One region of the Fictibacillus marinisediminis genome, then DNA from elsewhere that is predicted to be linked to it. Evidence: riboswitches for the same ligand, from Rfam matches in the RefSeq annotation. Region 1 holds a riboswitch; each other region holds the start of a gene.

What was found. Region 1 has a riboswitch for S-adenosylmethionine ahead of LCY76_RS06145 (ABC transporter ATP-binding protein). Riboswitches for the same ligand answer to the same signal wherever they lie in the genome.
Region 2: another riboswitch for S-adenosylmethionine. It lies ahead of mtnK (S-methyl-5-thioribose kinase); the one in region 1 lies ahead of LCY76_RS06145 (ABC transporter ATP-binding protein).
Region 3: another riboswitch for S-adenosylmethionine. It lies ahead of LCY76_RS17830 (YezD family protein); the one in region 1 lies ahead of LCY76_RS06145 (ABC transporter ATP-binding protein).

What each region holds. Positions count from the first base shown of each region.
Region 1 covers NZ_JAIWJX010000002.1:1,109,214-1,112,491, forward strand. The annotation lists gene LCY76_RS06135 (hypothetical protein) at 16-309, opposite strand; gene LCY76_RS06140 (VanW family protein) at 411-1,277, opposite strand; SAM riboswitch class I at 1,469-1,573, shown strand; gene LCY76_RS06145 (ABC transporter ATP-binding protein) at 1,872-2,639, shown strand; gene LCY76_RS06150 (ABC transporter permease) at 2,661-3,278, shown strand, end outside.
Region 2 covers NZ_JAIWJX010000002.1:1,606,119-1,609,396, forward strand. The annotation lists gene mtnA (S-methyl-5-thioribose-1-phosphate isomerase) at 1-748, opposite strand, end outside; gene mtnK (S-methyl-5-thioribose kinase) at 754-1,965, opposite strand; SAM riboswitch class I at 2,047-2,200, opposite strand; gene LCY76_RS08740 (carbon-nitrogen family hydrolase) at 2,295-3,092, opposite strand; gene LCY76_RS08745 (pyridoxal phosphate-dependent aminotransferase) at 3,178-3,278, shown strand, end outside.
Region 3 covers NZ_JAIWJX010000002.1:3,339,486-3,342,763, reverse strand. The annotation lists gene LCY76_RS17835 (sulfite exporter TauE/SafE family protein) at 1-837, opposite strand, end outside; SAM riboswitch class I at 1,062-1,172, shown strand; gene LCY76_RS17830 (YezD family protein) at 1,305-1,421, shown strand; gene LCY76_RS17825 (phosphoadenylyl-sulfate reductase) at 1,515-2,216, shown strand; gene sat (sulfate adenylyltransferase) at 2,244-3,278, shown strand, end outside.

The sequences.
Region 1 (3,278 bases):
AAGGTTAATGATTGATTATTGAAACAGTCCGGAATGAAGCACTTCATTCGCTGCAGAAACAACATTGAACAAGAAAGCTCCCCACCATACAAGACGGCCTCGGGAAGAAACTTTGCTCCATCTTGCTCCCTTGCCATGTTCTTTGAAATAAATAAGAGCAGCAAGGGCCGTTATATTAAAGAAGATCATGCTCCAGCGGGCTACAACAAGGTAAGTCGGACTTACTAATCCACCGGCAAGCAGCAATCCATTGATTAAGAACAGCATATAGAAAAACGGAAGACTTTTCATGTCATCACTTCTCTCCAAGATGATCAAATCCTCGTTTATTCTATCACCGTAATTATGAAATTGGAATGGGTTTGCTCAATGGTTAACAATGTTGACACAATTACTGACCGAACCTGATATCAGGGCTTTTTCGAAGGAACATGTATGACATCAGAAGATGAAATCATCACCATCATGCTCCCTCCATAGGTTTTGGCCCGGATCAGGATCGGCTGGTTATAACGGTTTTGAAAACGGAAATCAGGCCCGTACCAGCTGACGGTCGCATCCCTGCCTTTTGGAACATAAGGTACACTTCGGCTGTGTGAAAAACGCTGCACAATATGAAGTCCAGCCCGGTCCACGGCATTAAAAAGAGTAGAGGAGACCTGGCAGATTCCTCCGCCGACTCCTTCTGAAAGCTCTCCACGAACAATAACAGGTGCACGCATGTACCCTTTGTCAGTAGTCCGTCTGCCTACGACCCCGTTAAAGGAAAAGGTCTCTCCAGGAAACACGACTTGATTATCAATCGCTTTTGCGGCAAGTGAAATATTATGGGTCCTGGATGAATGAGAACGGTTGAAATAGGTAACATACTGAGCAAGGTGATTGGTCCTGATATTTCCGAGCAGCTCACTGTCAACCCTGGGATGTACGGTTAATTGAGGGATTTCAAGTTTAGCAGGTCCCTTGCTGAAGAAATTGGCATAAAACTGTTCTTTAAACGCTTTCTTATAAAGCATGGATCCGTTTTCTCCAGGCATGATGCCTCCAGATTCGTTGATCTTTGCATTAATAGGCGGACGGTAGACCTGTCTTTCCAATTTTAACGTGAACAACTCGAGTTTTTCACTATCGATCATTGGTGTACCCGGAAGCGGAATCATAAAATCTTTTCGATCGATAATTGCGATGGTTTGGCCTTGCTGCATCAATGATATACTCGCCGGCGTACTGACGGGCTGTACGGCCAGCAGCATACCGGTTAACCATGAAAGTAACATAAAGAACAACCTCCCAACAATTAGTATGTTGAAGGATGTATCGTTTTATGTGCAGGGGATCGCTCAATATATTGGCAGAGCCAAGCACTTTTTAGATTTTTCGAAAAAGTTATTGACTTTCCATTCCATACCTGTTTTAATAACAATTAATCCGATGAGATTTATATGATTTAAAAAAACTACATAATCGTTTCTTATTATGAGAGGTGGAGGGAATTGGCCCCATGAAACCTCGGCAGCGGACTCTTTCAGAGAACTGTGCCAAATCCAACAAGCAGCAGCTTGGACGATAAGGAAGGCGGAACATGAATTATACTTCCCCTTACACGTCCATGACAGGTAAGGGGAAGTTTTTTATGTGTGAGTAAAAAAATATCGTACAGCTGATTGGTAAACCAAAGGCCGTGTCTTGACATTAGCAGACATGGCCTTTGGTTTTCTTTCGTTCCTGGACCTGTTTTCATTTGAAAGGGGGAATTTTATTCGCTGCAATTGTTCAAAACGATACGTCGACCGGACAACCGGAGGCTTCCTAAAAAGGAGGTTTCCGGTTGTTTTCTTTTTGCCAAAACGAAATGAAGAAGGGAGATCGTAATGACTTTACTGCAAATTAGTAAACTCGATCGGAGTTTTGAGACGGGAAAAGGCGTGACAAAAGCACTTGAACAAATTGATCTCAATGTGAATCAAGGAGAATTTATCACGGTGATCGGCCCGAGCGGCTGCGGGAAAAGTACCTTATTAAAAATAATTGCTGGATTGGATACAAGCCATGAGGGCTCTGTATTACTGGATAACCAAAAAGTTTCAGGACCAAGTATTGATAAAGGATTTATTTTTCAAGAACCCAGGTTGTTTCCCTGGCTGACAGTGGAAAAAAATATTGCGGCCAACTTGCCTGTGAAAGAAAATGCTACACAAGGAAGAGTACGAGAGCTGATTAACTTGGTCCGGCTGGAGGGTTTTGAAAATGCCTATCCAAAAGAGCTGTCGGGAGGAATGGCTCAGCGGGTATCCATCGCAAGAGCCCTGCTCAGAAATCCTAAGGTTCTCCTCCTGGATGAACCATTTGGAGCGTTGGATGCCTTTACCCGGTCACATATGCAAGAGGTGCTGCTCGATATCTGGCAGAAAAACCGGACGACTATGATCTTTGTGACTCACGACATCGATGAGGCCATCTATCTTGCCAGCCGAGTCGTGATCATGAATCCCCGGCCCGGCACGATTCGGGAAGTGATACCGATTGAGCTGAATCATCCCCGAAGAAAAACAGATCCTGCCTTCCAGGAAATACGTCAGCGTGTGTTGAGTGAATTTGAAAAAGTAGAGGAATTCGAGAAAACTGCAGCCGTCCGATAACGATGCAAAGGAGATGAAGTGATGAGCAATCAGACTGGAGTATTAACAAGAACGACTGTAGAGCGTAAACAAAGCATCAAGGAATCAGCAACAAAAAAACAGAGCAAAAACCCATTCCAATCCCATTTGGCAAGAGGATTGGCACTCCCGGTTTTTATCATCATTGTTTGGGAACTGGCAGGTGCTTACGGGCTGATTTCTGCCACCTTGCTGCCGAGGCCGAGTGAAATCCTTATCGCATTTAAAGAATTGATTCGTACCGGGGAATTATTCACACATTTTAAAATCAGCTTGTTCCGGGCGCTTACAGGATTTTTAATTGGCGGGGGACTTGGGCTTTTGGCCGGGCTGGCCGTCGGTTTCTCGAGCAAAACAGAGCAATCACTTGATCCTACGTTTCAGATGCTGCGGACAATTCCATCGTTAGCTGTAATACCGTTATTCATTCTCTGGTTTGGCTTTGGTGAGCTGTCAAAAATATTGCTGATCTCAAAATCTGCGTTCTTTCCGCTATATGTGAATGCGTTCTTAGGGATACGCGGTGTGGACTCTAAACTGTTTGATGTAGCGAAGGTGCTTGAATTCAGCAAATGGAAACAGATCACAAAACTCATTCTTCCTGCTGCACTACCAAATATC
Region 2 (3,278 bases), 500 kb from region 1:
TGGCGGTATCTCCGTTGGCAGCGACTCTGTCACAGCCGACGATGACCGCAGCGATGTTTTTTGTTTTAAGTGTATGGGCAGCCATGTTATCCGTAATCAATGTTACATTAATACCTGCCTGCTGCAGCTCCCAGGCTGTTAAACGCGCCCCTTGAAATACCGGTCTTGTTTCATTAGCGTACACTGAGAGGTCCCAGCCTTTTTCTTTTGCTAAATACATGGGAGCCAGAGCTGTACCATACCGGGAAGTTGCAATTCCGCCAGCGTTGCAGTGCGTCATCAAACAATCCCCGTTTTTCAGCAAGGTCAATGCGTATTCCCCGATTTTACGGCAAGTTTCTTCATCTTCCTGCTGAATGAAAAGTGCCTCTTGCTCAATCAGCTGAACCGCTTCCTCAGTATCTCGGGCTTGTTCGGCAGAGCCTGTGACCCGGTCGAGGGCCCAGAACAAATTAACCGCAGTTGGCCGGGATCCGGCAAGGTAAGCTTTTTGCTGCAACAGCTTTGACTTGAACTCGTCATACGGCAGGGAATTGTTGGCCTTTGCCCATAACACGATTCCAAAAGCTGCGGCGATTCCAATGGCAGGTGCGCCTCTCACTTGCAATTTTTTTATGCAATCCCACACTTGTTCAATTGTCGTAACATTAATGTAGACGGTATGGCGGGGAAGCTGCTGCTGATCAAGCAGCAGAAGATGATCCCCTTTATATCTTAGTGATGAAATCCAGGTTTCTGTCGTACTCATAATCATTAAACACTCCTGATGTATGTGATAAATTCATCGATATTTTTTATTCTCTCAGCGTTCTTTACCCAATCGCTTCCAAGCTTAAGCACACGTTTTTTTAACTCGATTTGGCCATTGAAGTCTTCAATGGAATCAAGATCTTCGACATGGGCAAGCCCAATCGTGCGGCGGATCACTTCACAACCTGCAAAACCAATCATATCTGTAAAAATACTATTTAAAATCTCTTCCTCAAATTCAGGAAGTTTGGTTGCAGACTCTACACCCTCTGTTTTCCACAGTTCCCTGTAATGGGCAGTGAAGGTTTCCCAAGTGTCTTTGATCACGCTGAGCAAATAGCTCTGATATTCTTCGCGCCTAAGATTGTCAGAGATATGAAAGGACTGTGAGGCATGATTCAATGCAATATTGGCAAAAAAGTGGGCGATATCAAAGCCTTGAGGCCCATAATAAGCAAACTCGGAATCTATTAATTTTGTAGAAGTTTCGGTAACGAAAATACTTCCGGTATGGAGGTCACCATGCAACAGGGCCTCTGCACGCGTTAGAAATTTATATTTTAGAGAGGCAGCTCTCTGTTTGAGGAGAGTATCATTCCATAGTTTGGAAACGGCCTCCTTCAGCTCGGAAGGAAAATCGTTGGTGTTGATGTCATAAAACGGGTCAGTAAATACAAGGTCTTCGGTTATTTTGCAGAGTTCAGGGTTTGTAAACGTCTGGACAAGCTCTTTCTTCTCGAAAGGATGCAAATAGAAATCACTCGTATAGAACAGGCTTTTGGCAATAAATGTGCCGATGTGCTGTGCGAGATGAGGATATTTGACCCCTTCGATCAGACCTTTCCGCAGAATCACGTGAGAAGATAAGTCTTCCATTACAGTGAGAGCGAGATCCTGGTCTGTATAAAAAACTTCTGGAACATGCTCAGGAGCAAATTCTGCTGATTTTATTAAAGAGCTGCTTTCAATCCTTGCCCTGTCCAGTGTAAGCGGCCAGCTTTCTCCCACAACTTTGGCATAGGGAAGTGCCTGCTTTACGATAATGGATTTACCTGTATCTGCTTCGATTAGCCGAAAAACAAGGTTAAGATTACCGTCACCAATCTCATTGACTTTAATGTTTTGATAATCAGAAAACAGTTTGAGTTTTTGTGCCAGCCCCACCACGGTTTGTTCATTCAGTGGTTTGTAAGCCTGTTTGAGGGTTGTTGCCATCTATACTACCTCCGGAATTTTTTGTATGTAAAAAGGCCTCTTTTCTGTATGAAAAGAGGCCTGGATGTATAGCTTCCACGCCTCTTATCTTGCAAAACAAAGTTTTGCTGGAATTAGCACCGTGCCATACTGGATCTCCAGGCTTCTAGTAGTAGACGCCCCATTTTACAATGGTATTACGGTCGGTTGCTGGGTTTCATCGGGCCAAATTCCCTCCACCTGCTCTTGATAAGAGACAACAAATATAAAATTGTTAGAAAAAACAGAATGCAATAATAATTTACAATGGCAATCATACAATCTTATCCATTGTCCTGTCAAATCTTTTTTTAATAAAATTCTGGACGTCTGTCTTCAAACACAGGAATTCTGTTTCTTACTTCTTCAACAAGATCAGTGTCGACCTCAGCAAACAAAATGGTCTCTTCTTCTCCGTCTGTCTCTGCAATAATTTCTCCCCAGGGATCAATGACCATCGTGTGACCTGCGAACGTGTTGTTCTTATCACTGCCGACCCGGTTGCATGCCACAACGTAGCATTGGTTCTCAATGGCTCTTGTTATTAGCAGGTTCCGCCAGTGGCTCAGCCGCTGCGCCGGCCACTCGGCAGGAACAAACAGGATAGAGGCGCCTTCAAGAATATGGGAGCGAATCCATTCGGGGAAACGGATATCATAGCAGATGACACCGGCAGCCGGAACGTTTTCAAGCATGAAATTTCCTTTGCTGGAGCCCGGAGCAATATATTTTTCTTCCTGCATTAGCCGGATCAGATGGAGTTTACTGTATTCGCCGATCTGCTTACCTTTTCGGTTAAAGGCATACATGGTGTTATAGATTCCTTCATCCGTTTTCTTAGCGATGGAACCCGCAACAATGTTCACTTGGTATTTGCTGGCAAGCTCGCTCATTAATCGTTTGATCTCCTCGCCGTTTGTATCTCCTATCTCATCTAGTCTTTCTAGATCATAGCCTGTAGTCCACAGTTCAGGAAGAACAATCACATCTGGTTTTTTCATTGCTGCCTGTTCAATTCGTTTTGAAGCCCTCTTAATATTTTGCTTGGGATTGCCAAGCTGAATATCCATTTGTATCGCTGCAACAGTAAGTTTCATGCTATCCTCCATTAAAACGTTTTGACAGATTTTAATTAAGCGTATAACATAATTGATTAGAATTTCAAGAAAATTACGAAAGACAGGATGTGTAACCGTGAAACAATTCCAGCAAGCAGAAGCTTTATCGCGGCTGCCTGAACAATTTTTTGCAAAGCTGGTAGGAAAGGTGAGTGCTGCTGCTTCTAAAGGGCATGA
Region 3 (3,278 bases), 2.2 Mb from region 1:
GCTGAAGAAAATTGCCGCCAGCCAAACGACGACCAGCACGGTATAGACCGATTGCAGTGCAGTACCGGAGATTCCAGCGGACTGCAAAAGCGTCCGGGCGTTCGTTACAATAATCAATCCTCCAACAACCACACCTAAAATATGTGAAGGGATAATGCGGACGAGCCATGCGGCGATCGGTGCTGCGATTAATCCTCCCGCCATGAGGGCGATAACCCACATCCAGTTGACCTGCTCCCATCCGAGAGAGATGAGGAAACCGAGTGTAGCAGAAACGGCAACAGCAAATTCGCTCGTATCCACGGAACCGATAACCTTTCTTGTTGTTGTGCCGTTTTTGGCTAACAGGACAGGTGTGGCTACCGGTCCCCAGCCTCCTCCTCCGGTGGCATCCAAAAAGCCTGCAACAAGTCCGAGCGGGATGAGCTGCTTGCGGCTGAACGCTTTTTCATGATCAGCAGGCTTGGTGTTCTTTTTAAATAAAAATCGGTACAGAATAAAGAAACCAAGGAACAGCAGGAAAAAGGAAATATACGGTTTTACTGCGTCGCCAGGAAGATTGGATAAAAAGCAGGCACCGGTAAATGCCCCAATGGATCCCGGAATAATGAGACGAAAGATAATTTTACGGTCAACATTACCGAACCTGATGTGTGATGCACCTGAGGCGGCTGTCGTAACAACCTCTGCAAAGTGAACCGAAGCCGAAGCAACCGCCGGAGCGATCCCAAAGGCCAGCAGCAGGGAAGTCGAAGTCAGTCCGTAAGCCATACCGAGAGACCCGTCAATCAGTTGTGCAACGAGTCCAATCAGGGCCAGGATGATCAGTTTTTTCATTTTACTCCTCCTAACAAATAAAAGGCCCTTAACAGTAAAGTTAAGAGCCTTCGGTTTTTCCGATCAGCAGTGTATCTCTTTTCGAATTTAGTATCTACTATATTCAATGGAACGAAAGTCTGTCAATAAAATTTTCGGATATTTCAATAAATATTTTTTAATCCGATAAGAATAATAGGGTTTTCGAAAGCATAAATGTGTGTTATTATTTAAAAAAATAAAAAAACTTATCCAGAGCGGTGAAGGGAACTGGCCCGATGAAACCCGGCAACCTGCATTTTTTTTGCAAGGTGCTAACTCCAGCAGAATGTTTATTACATTTTGGAAGATAAGGTAATATGTTTACCTCGTCAGTCTTTCCGAAATGGAAAGGTTTTTTTATTGCCATTTTAATTCCTAAAAAAAACCGAACAAAACATATTAAACGAGGAGGTTCTGATGTGGTAAACGGTAAAAGCCAGGAAGAAATTTTTGAACAGTTAAAAGAAATGCTGAACAGTATCAAGTATGGGTCCATCACGTTAATTGTTCAGGATGGAAAGCTGATTCAGCTGGAAAAAAACGAAAAGGTACGTTTTAAATAAATATTCGCTGACTAGAAAACTAGAGGCGGTTTTAACATAGCAGGATGGCTGCTTATGGTTAAAGCTGCCTTTTTTATTGGAGGGGTGGTTAACATGCTCAAGTTTGACACATGGAAAGAACAGGAGTTTACGTTTCCGGAAGACAGTGAAACGAAGGGATCACTCGAAGTACTGAAATGGGCGTATGAGCAATATGGAGATGCACTGGTTTATGCTTGCAGCTTCGGTATAGAAGGCAGTGTCCTGGTGGATCTTGTATCCAGGGTCAAACCAGATGCAAGAGTCGTTTTCCTGGATACAGGCCTTCACTTCAAGGAAACGTACGAGGTGATCGAAAAGGCGAAAAAAAGATATCCAGAAATGAAGATTGAGATGAAGAAGCCTTCGCTGTCCTTGTTGGAACAGGCGGAAAAGCATGGCAGCGAGTTATGGAAAAGAGAACCGAACCTCTGCTGTTATATACGAAAGGTAGCCCCTCTCGAGGAAACACTGGACGGAGCACCGGCATGGCTGTCAGGTCTCCGGAGGGAGCAGTCGGCAGGGAGGAGCAATGTTCAGTACGTCAATAAGGATGAACGTTTTAAATCCGTGAAAATCTGTCCGCTGATCCATTGGACATGGAAGGAAATTTGGAGATACGCCTACAAGCAGAATCTGCCCTACAATCCGCTTCACGATCAGGGGTATCCGAGCATCGGCTGCGAGCCGTGCACGCTTCCGGCTGACGGGTCGGGTGATTCCCGCTCAGGACGCTGGTCAGGGCAAGGGAAAACAGAGTGTGGACTTCACGAATAATAAAGTAAAATTACAGGAGGAATTAACATGACATCAATTTTGCCGCATGGAGGAAAGCTGATAAACCGTTATGAACCAAATCTGCCAACGGACCACATTCAAAAGGAAGTGGAACTGGATGCTACATCCTTAAGTGATCTTGAACTGATCGGTGTAGGAGCCTACAGCCCAATTACCGGTTTTCTAAATGAAGAAGACTATCAATCTGTCGTTGATTCTCTACGTCTTGCTGATGGAACGGTTTGGAGCATTCCAATCGTCCTTCCAGTTCATGAAAAACAAGCCAGGACGCTATCAGCAGGAGATCAGGCGAGGCTCGTATTTGAGGGTGTAACGTACGGAGTCATCGAGGTGGAAGACCTTTACCGCCCGGACATTAAGCATGAAGCAGAGCAGGTCTACCAAACGGCAGATACTGCACACCCTGGGGTTAAAAAACTTCTGGAACGCCCTTCTTACTATGTCGGAGGATCAATCACTCTCGTAAAGAGGCCAGAAAAACAGAGGTTTACTGAATATCGTCTGGATCCAGCTGAAACCCGCCAAGTCTTCAGAGACAGGGGATGGAATACAGTTGTAGGTTTCCAGACAAGAAATCCTGTGCATAGAGCACACGAATACATTCAAAAAACAGCCCTTGAAACCGTAGATGGACTGTTCCTGAACCCGCTTGTTGGAGAAACGAAATCCGATGATATTCCCGCTGATGTGAGGATGGAAAGCTATGAAATCCTGCTTGAAAACTATTATCCGCAAGACCGGGTATTCTTGGCCGTATTTCCGGCAGCGATGAGATATGCAGGACCGAGGGAAGCCATTTTTCATGCGATGGTCCGCAAAAACTTCGGATGCACACACTTTATCGTTGGAAGGGATCATGCAGGTGTGGGTAATTATTATGGGACGTATGATGCACAAAAAATCTTTTCCAGGTTTACTCCGGAAGAACTAGGCATTACACTGATGTTCTTTGAACATAGCTTCTATTGTACAAAGTGCGAAGGAATGGCTTCATCGAAAACATGTCCTCACAGCAAAGAGGATCATGTGATTTTGTCAGGC